One region of the Mesorhizobium bavaricum genome, then DNA from elsewhere that is predicted to be linked to it. Evidence: predicted binding sites of a transcription regulator. Region 1 holds the regulator's gene; each other region holds the start of a gene.
The links. The regulator PhoB, encoded in region 1, activates phosphate uptake and scavenging genes when phosphate is short. The targets are predictions, from matches to a motif close to TGTCATNNANCTGTCAT.
Positions count from the first base shown of each region.

Region 2: phnF (phosphonate metabolism transcriptional regulator PhnF) is a predicted target of PhoB. The motif match lies at 1,337-1,353, and genes of this name have one in related genera.
Region 3: AC1RZR_RS17665 (esterase-like activity of phytase family protein) is a predicted target of PhoB. The motif match lies at 1,256-1,272, and genes of this name have one in related genera.
Region 4: AC1RZR_RS03635 (DUF1045 domain-containing protein) is a predicted target of PhoB. The motif match lies at 1,332-1,348, and genes of this name have one in related genera.

Region 1 is NZ_CM165566.1:1,740,430-1,742,629, reverse strand. It holds gene AC1RZR_RS08540 (ROK family protein) at 1-967, shown strand, start outside; gene phoB (phosphate regulon transcriptional regulator PhoB) at 980-1,669, opposite strand; gene phoU (phosphate signaling complex protein PhoU) at 1,689-2,200, opposite strand, start outside.
Region 2 is NZ_CM165566.1:2,056,131-2,058,330, reverse strand. It holds gene AC1RZR_RS10040 (zinc-binding alcohol dehydrogenase family protein) at 1-463, shown strand, start outside; gene phnF (phosphonate metabolism transcriptional regulator PhnF) at 563-1,312, opposite strand; gene phnG (phosphonate C-P lyase system protein PhnG) at 1,434-1,895, shown strand; gene phnH (phosphonate C-P lyase system protein PhnH) at 1,895-2,200, shown strand, end outside.
Region 3 is NZ_CM165566.1:3,606,424-3,608,623, reverse strand. It holds gene AC1RZR_RS17670 (GcvT family protein) at 1-1,076, opposite strand, end outside; gene AC1RZR_RS17665 (esterase-like activity of phytase family protein) at 1,389-2,200, shown strand, end outside.
Region 4 is NZ_CM165566.1:761,692-763,891, reverse strand. It holds gene AC1RZR_RS03640 (alpha-D-ribose 1-methylphosphonate 5-triphosphate diphosphatase) at 1-548, opposite strand, end outside; gene AC1RZR_RS03635 (DUF1045 domain-containing protein) at 585-1,292, opposite strand; gene iolB (5-deoxy-glucuronate isomerase) at 1,446-2,200, opposite strand, start outside.

The sequences.
Region 1 (2,200 bases):
CTTCCTCTCCGTCGCCGTCATCGACTATGCCGGCCAAGTGATCGCCGAGGAACAGCGCCGGCTCGACACGCTGACCATGTCGCGCGACGCGCTGGTCGGCGAATGCGTCGCCATCGTGCGGCGCCGCCTCGAAGATCCCGATCTCGACGTCCGCAATGTCGCCCGCATCGCGCTGGCGATCCAGGGCATCACCGACACGCGTGCCCGCGCCATGTTGTGGTCGCCGATCACGCCGCACACCGATATCGCCTTCGCCGACATACTCGAGGACGAGTTCGGCATTCCCGCCACCATGGAGAACGACTGCAACATGATGGCGGTGGCGCTGCGCTGGCGCGACCCTGATCGCTACCGCGACGACTTCATCGCCATCCTTTTGTCGCACGGCATCGGCATGGGCCTGGTGCTGAAGGGCGAACTGTTCACCGGTACCCATTCATCGGGCGGCGAGTTCGGCCACATGATCCATCGGCCGAACGGCGCGCTGTGCCGCTGCGGCCGGCGCGGCTGCGTCGAGGCCTATGCCGGCAACTACGCCATCTGGCGCAACGCAAGGCAGATGAGTGAGGACGCAGAACCAGTCGCCGATGTCAGCGACGCCGATATGCGCGCCCTGGCGACCGCGGCCCGCGAAAGCGATGGACCCGAGCGCGAGGCCTATCGCAAGGCCGGCGAAGCGCTCGGCTACGGTCTCGGCAGCCTCTTCGCGCTGATCGATCCGGCGCCGGTCGCCATGGTCGGTGTCAGCGCCGCGGCCTTCGACCTGATCGAGCCGGCATTGCGCGAGGCGATTGCCCAGACCGCAGGCGGCCAGCACTCGAAATCGATTTCCTTCGACACCGAGCCGAACGAACTGCCACTGATCCGCGAAGGCTGCGCCATGCGCGCACTGACCTTCGTCGACCAGGAAATTTTCGCGCTTGGCACTCACACAAGATCCGGCATCGTCGGCAAGAACGTCGCGTGAATCAGACGGGAGTCAATCTTCCCTGATCGCGTATCCCGCCCCACGAATGGTACGGATGACGTCGGGCATGCGGCCATTGTTGACCGCCTTGCGCAGCCGGCCGACATGCACGTCCACCGTGCGCTCGTCGATGTAGATCGTCTCGCCCCAGACATTGTCTAGCAGCTGGCTGCGCGAAAACACCCGACCGGGATGACGCATCATGAACTCGAGCAGGCGGAACTCGGTTGGTCCGAGCCGGATCTCGCTCTTCTTGCGATAGACCCGGTGCGATTCACGATCGAGCACGATGTCGCCGACCTTGAGCACGCTGGACAGCACTTCCGGCTTGGCGCGGCGCAGCAGCGCCTTGACCCTGGCCATGAATTCGGGGGTCGAGAACGGCTTGACCAGATAATCGTCGGCGCCGGTCGAGAGGCCGCGCACACGATCGCTTTCCTCGCCGCGCGCGGTCAGCATGATGATCGGCAGCCGCTCGGTCTCGGGACGCATTCTTAGCCGGCGGCAGAGTTCGATGCCGGAAACCGCCGGCACCATCCAGTCGAGCACCAGAAGGTCGGGGACGTTCTCCTGCAGCCGGATTTCGGCCTCGTCGCCGCGCGTCACCACCTCGACCTGGTAACCCTCGGACTCCAGATTGTAGCGGAGCAGCACGCCCAGCGGCTCTTCGTCCTCCACCACCATGATGCGTGGCGCGATCATCGACTGGTCACCCCTGTCATCATGCCGCCGGCGCGGACATTGTCGTCTCGTCCTGCTTCGGACGATTGGCGGGCAACTGCGTACCGGTCAGAACATAATACGCATTCTCCGCGATGTTGGTGACGTGATCGCCGATCCGCTCGAGGTTCTTGGCGCAGAACAGAAGATGCGTGCAGGCGGTGATGTTGCGCGGGTCTTCCATCATGTAGGTCAGGAGTTCGCGGAACACGGAGGTGTATTTGACGTCGATGCGCTCGTCGTCTGCGCGCAGTTTCGCCAGGGCCGCGGCGTCGCGCGCCGCATATTCCTCGATGACACCCTGCACCTGGATCAGCACCAGCTGCGCCATTCCGTCAATGGAATGCGACAGGTCGCGCGGCGTGACGCTGAGGCCGACGGTGCCGACGCGCTTGGCGATGTTCTTGGCAAGGTCGCCAATGCGTTCGAGATCGCCGGCCATGCGGATCGAACCGACGACATGGCGCAGATCGTCGGCCATCGGCTGCCGCTTGGCGATCAGCGTGATGGCGC
Region 2 (2,200 bases), 320 kb from region 1:
CGTGACGTTGCTCGACATGAGCAGCGAAAGGCTCGACTTTGCCGTGAACGAACTTGGTTTCCAGACCCTCGACGGTTCGCGTGGCGCGGTGCCCGATCTGGTCAAGCAAGCAACCGCCGGCGAAGGCTTCGATGTGGTTTTCGATGCGACCGGCAACACCCAGTCGGTGCAGGCGGCCTTCGCCCATGTCGCGCATGGCGGGACACTGGTGCTGGTCAGCGTCGTCAAGGACGACATCGCTTTTTCCGATCCGGAATTTCACAAGCGCGAGATGACACTGATTGGCAGCCGCAATGCCTTGCGCGCCGACTTCGACCACGTCGCCGCCTCGATCCGCAACGGCGCCGTGCCATTGGCCAAGCTCGTCACCCACCGCACCACGCTGGCCGGCACGCCGCGCGATCTCGCCCGCTGGGCGCACGAGAAATCCGGCCTGATCAAGGCGGTGATTGAGGTCGGATAGGAGCAATTCCAGGAAAAGTGTGAAGCGGTTTTCCCGGGAAAAGCGCGTGGCGCTTTCCCTTGGGGACGTCAGACAATTTAGCCAAGCGGCGGTGTCGGCTCACAGTGCCGATAGTTTGAGCTCGACCCGCTCGGCCGGGAAGCGCGACTCCGAAAACTGGATCGGCTGGCCGTCGGGCGTGACGTTGACGGCGACCGTGACCAGCACGATGGCACCGGGCTGCAGGTCGAGGTCGGCAAGGTCGGCGCCATCGGCATGGCGCGCCGACAGGATGGTCGATTGCCTGAGATAATCGTCGATGCCGAAACGTGCCAGCGATGCGGTGATCGAGCCGGTTTCCACCATGGCGGCATCGATGCCGGCAAAGCGCCTGGCCTCGAACCAGCCGGCAGCCCGCGACACCGGGCGGCCATCGGCTTCGCCGCGCGTTTCCAGCCGGATCACGTCAGTCCCCCTGGCAAGGCCAAGCCCCTCGGCGACGCGCTGGCTGGCCGGCTCGACCGACGAGGCAAGCAGCACTGTATGCCGTTCCGACGCCTGCCCTTGCAGGCCTGCCGAAAAGCGTGTGCGCGCGCCGATCGGATAGGACAGCCGTTTGCGCGACAAGACGAAAGTGCCCCGCCCTTGCTCGGCCCGCAGCACTCCTTCCTGTACGAGGGCTGATATGGCGCTGCGCACTGTATGGCGGTTGACACCATAACGTTCGGCCAGCGCAACCTCCGGCGGCAGCGCTGCGTTCTCGGCGAAATCTCCGATCGCGATCGCATGCAGGATCTTGTCGGCAATCTGCCGCCACACCGAGACACCACTACGCCGCTCGATGCTGTCAGCCGCCCGCTGCCCGACCATCAATTGCCCCCAGCCTTCTATCCCTGTCATCCACACGTCATGGACTCGCGATAGATAAAAGGTATAATTTGTATAGTTGTCTATATCAATAGACAAATTTTAGACAAGTGGAATGTTGCTCATGCGAGGACAGGAAGCTCATGACCAGGCCGAGCGCAAGGCCGCCATGGCAACGCTGGCGCAATCCAGCGGCGATGACATTGTCCGGCTCTGGAATGAAGCCGGATTGCCTTCCGAAGCCGAACTGCTGCGTGGTCCCGAGACCGGCCTGATCACCGTGCGGGGCCGCATCGGCGGTGGCGGCTCGCCCTTCAATGTCGGTGAGGCGACCGTTACCCGCGCCACAGTTCGTTTGCCGTCCGGACAGGTCGGCCATTGCTATGCGCTTGGCCGCGACAAGCAAAAGGCGAGGCTGGCGGCCATCGCCGACGCGCTGTGGCAGGACCCGGCCCGCCGCACCGAGGTCGAGACCGGGATCATAGCGCCGCTGCGGTCGGCCCTGATCGCGGCGCATGAACGGCGCCGCGCCGAGACGGCGGCAACGAAGGTGGATTTCTTCACCATGGTTCGCGGAGAAGACTGATGGACATCGCAGCGCAATCGATCGAGGGCGGCTTTGCCGATCCGGTCTTCAACGCGCAGACCGTGTTCCGCGCGGTCATGGACGCGATGGCGCGGCCGGGCAGCGTGCAGCCCCTGCCCGCCTTCGCCCGCCCGCCGGCGCCGCTCTCGGCAACCGCCGGCGCCGTGGCACTGGCACTTTGCGACAACGACACGCCGCTCTGGCTCGACCCGGCTTTGCAAGCCTCTACCGCGATCAAATCCTGGCTTGGGTTTCACACCGGCGCACCGCTGGCCAACACGCCGGCCGATGCGCATTTCGCTTTG
Region 3 (2,200 bases), 1.9 Mb from region 1:
CCGACGCCGCCGCCCTGGCTGAAGCCGGCCATGACGCCACACGCAAGCCAGTAATTCTTCAGTCCGCGCACCGGCCCGACGATCGGATTGCCGTCGGGGGTAAAGGTAAAGGCGCCGTTGACCCATTTGCGGATACCGGCCGTCCTCAGGCACGGAAAGCGCTCATAGGCCTTGGACAGTTCCGGGCTGATGCGGTCGATATCTTCGGGGATCAGTTCGATGCCGTAATCCCATGGCGCGCCATCCATGTTCCAGTGCTTCGGGTTCTGCTCGTAGACGCCGAGCAGCACGCCCTTGCGCTCTTGCCTGAGGTAGGAAAAGCCGTCGAGATCGACCGCAAGCCCGAGTTCCTTGTCGAGGGCGGCAACCTCGGGAATGTCCTCGGTGATGAAATAATGGTGCTCCATCGGCGTCACCGGCAAGTCGACGCCTGCCATTCGGCCGAGCTGCTTTGCCCACAGCCCGCCGGCGTTGACGACATGTTCCGCGATGATGGTGCCTTGCTCGGTGACGACGTCCCAGCGCCCGTCGGCACGCGCCTTCAGTTCGACGACCCGATTGCGCAAGATGATATCGGCGCCACGCTTTTTCGCTGCACCGGCATAGGCATGCGTCGTTCCATAAGGGTCGAGATGGCCTTCGTTGGAATCGTAGAGGCCGCCGAGTACGTCGCTGACATCGACGATCGGGCAGATCTCCTTGATCTCTTCCGGTGTCACCAGGCGAGCCGTTTCGATGCCGACCGACTGGAACACGGCCCAGGCCGATTTCAGCCATTCCCAGCGCTGGGGATCGCTGGCCAAGTTGACGCCGCCCGTCATGTGCAGGCCCGCGTTCTGGCCGGATTCGGCCTCGATCTCGCGATAGAGCTTGATGGTGTAGTCCTGCAGCGCCGCGACGTTGGGATCGGCATTGAGTGCGTGGAACCCGGCCGCCGCGTGCCAGGTCGAACCGGCCGTCAGTTCGGCCCGCTCGATCAGCGCCACATCGCTCCAGCCGAACCGTGTCAGATGATAGAGCACCGAGGCTCCGACCACGCCACCCCCGATGACGACTGCGCGGTAGTGCGACTTCAAGGCTTCCCCTCCACGGTTGGTCCGAAGGCTGCACCTTATATCTACTGGACATAAGTGTCTAGTGCGTTGCGAACACACCGCGCTTCGTAGACCTGATGTGTGATGGGGCGATCAATTCTTTCGCGCGGCCACGCGTTTTTATCGGCGTGGGAAGAAGCCGACGGGCGGGCACCGCCCGCTGTCACGCAAGCATCATGTTCGCGCCGTAGACCGCTTTTCGGGGAGGCGCGCGCGGCATCATCGATGCCCCACCTCTTTCAGTCTTTCGTCCATCGGCCGCTCCGGCATGCTTTGTCACAAAGAGGATTGTCCATGAAACACCCGTACCGAACCGCGTCGCTAGGCGTCGCGCTGGCATTGTTCACCGCCTTGACGGCGGCGCTCGCCAACAGCACCGCGACCGTCGGCGGCACCAGCTTCGTCAACAAGGGACTGGTCGGCGTCGGCCGCATCCCGGCCAGCCAGAAGGACAAGTTCGGCGAGACGTTTGGCTCCGGCTCCGGCATGGCGATCGACACCGCCGGCTGGACGCATGGCGCCGACGGCTACAAGGGTTCGCTCTGGCTGCTGCCGGACCGCGGCTACAATGTCGTCGGCACCACCGATTACCGGCCACGCCTCAACACCATCGGCATCGAGTTCGCACCGGTCGCGCCAGGCGCGGCACCCGCTGCCGGCAAGGAGCAGTCCGGCGTCAAGGCAACACTCGCCGACACCATGCTCTTGACCGACGACAAGGGCGCCGACGCCACCGGCCTCGACCCGCTCAACGGTGTGCGCGCAGCAAGCGGCGACATGCCGATCCTGCCCGAGGCCAACGGCAAGCTCGCTCTCGACAACGAGGCGATCGTGCGGCTGCCCGACGGCTCGATGTTCATCTCCGACGAATACGGCCCGAACATCTACCGCTTCTCGGCCGACGGCCATTTGCTGTCGGCGACGCAGCCGCCGGCTGCCCTGGTGCCGATGCGGCACGGCACGCCGAACTTCGCCTCCGACAATCCGGGGCCTGGTGCGGCCGAGCCCGATCCGAAGGATCCCGACACCGGCCGCCAGAACAACCAGGGCCTCGAAGGCATGGCGATGACGCCGGACGGCAAGTTCCTGATCGCCGTGCTGCAGTC
Region 4 (2,200 bases), 980 kb from region 1:
TCGAGGTTGACGAACTGGCGCTGGCCGGGCGCATGGTCCATCAGCGACGCCAGCTTGACGCGCTCGTCGCCGTCGAAATTGGCGAAGGCCTTGAGGCAGTCCGGCGCCGAAACCTCGCAGCGCAGATGGATGAAATGGTCGGCCCGCAGACGATCCTGCTGGACACTGTCCTCGATCGCGTCGGTCAGCTTGCGGATGTCGTCCGATGTCAGGTCGGCGTCCTCGTCCATGCCGACGCGCAAGGCGTCCAGCACGGTGGTGATGCCGGCGGTTGCCACCTGCGCGTCGTGGGCAAGCACGGCGGCGATCGGGTTCCAGCGCACCTTCGGCCGCGGCGCGTAGTGGCCTTCGAGATGATCGGTGTGGAGTTCGACCAGCCCGGGGATGATATAGTCGCCGCCCATGTCCTCGCCGGCCATGTTCCCGCCGGTTTGGCCGGCGCCGGCATCGATGCCGGCGATAAAGCCGTCGCGCAGCACCAGCGAACCCTCGACGATCTCGTCGGCAAGCACGATGCGGGCGTTGGTAAGAACAGTCTCGGCGGTCATTTCAGGCAGTCCTTGCTTGGTTCCGGCAGGGGTTCTTCAGGCAGTTCTTTTGGCCGGGCGGCGCCCGAGCGCGTGATGGGAGAGCACCATGAATGGTGCGCCCGGTTCGGTTTCGACAAACAGCGTCAGCGCATCCACCAGCACCGGCTGTTGCAGCACGTCGGCGAACAGGCTGTCGATTGCTAGGCGAAGACGAGGGCTTTCCTGTGGCTCCGCCCGGCCGGACAGCGTCATGTGGAAGCGAAAGGTCTCGAAGACGTAGGGATAGCCCCACTGGCACAGATTGCGGAACTCGGCCGGCTTCAGCGAATCCGGGCTGCGTCGCTCGATTTCCGCCTCGGTCAACGGCGCGCGAAAACGGTCGAAACCGAGCACGACGTCATCGGCGAAACGGTTGAGCGCAGGCAGCGGTCCTTCCGGCACCAGCGCAAAGAAGCTGTCGATCTGGCTGGCGACAAGGCGCGGGATCGTCACCACCGGCGTCGCTTCGGCAAAATGGTCGAGTGCGGCGCGCAGCGAGGCCTCCGTCTCGTTGGCCGCCAGGCGGAACGGTGCTTTCAGCGTCGCGTGAAAACCGTAGCGCCGCGCCGAAGCGGTGTGGAAGGCGACTTCCGCCGCCGATAGATCGGCCACCGCCTCCACCGGCCTTGTCGCGGCCCCAAACGGGTCGCGCCCCAGCCAATTGGCGGCGATCCGCGCCAGCGGCTCGTCCTGCCGGGGGGTGAAATAAATGGCGTAGCGCATGAGAAGTCCTCGTCAGTTCCGCTGCCATAGGTGATTTCCATGACGGATTGACGAAGCTTTGAAGGGTTTTCGAGGGCAAATCGACCCGGCGGGGTCCTTAGCCGACGATTTTTCCAAGCTGGACCAATAGCTTCACCCGAAAGGTATGACCGATCAGGCCTTCATCAACCATTCGTGCTCGGGCGCGTTGTGGAATTTCCACGTCCGCTTCGGCCCGGCCATCACGTTGAGATAGTAGAGGTCATAGCCATGGCAGGCGGCGCAGGGGTGATAGCCCTCGGGTACCATCACCACATCGCCATCCTCGATCGCCATCGCCTCGTCGAGTGCGCGATGGCCGTTCTTGTCGGCGTCGGTGTAGACGCGCTGGAAGGCAAAGCCCTGCGGCGGATTGAGGCGATGATAATAGGTTTCCTCGAGATAGGATTCGGCCGGCAGGTTGTCCTGATCATGCTTGTGCGGCGGGTAGCTCGACGTGTGGCCGCCGGGCGTGATGACCTCGACCACCAGCAGTGAATCGGCCGGCTTGCCCTCCGGCAGTATGTTTGTGACGTAGCGCGTGTTGGTGCCTTTGCCGCGCACCTCCTGGCCGAGATCGTCCGGTCCGATCACGCGCACCGGCAGACCGCCGCCAAGACCTGGCGCCGAGCAGACCGCGAGTTCCAGTTCGGTGTCGGCCGTTACCGACCAACCGGAGCCTTCCGGTATATAGACCGACCACGGCTTGCCCTCGAAGGGCGACATGCGCTCGCCCAGCAGGCCGAGGTCCTTGCCGCCGGCGGACGCCGTGCCCTTGCCGGTGACGAACACCAGGCAGACCTCGCGATCGTCCGTTTTTCCCGAGGCGCTCTCGCCGGGCTTCAGCCGATGCAGGTCGAAACCGACATAGGTCCAGCCTGCGATCTGCG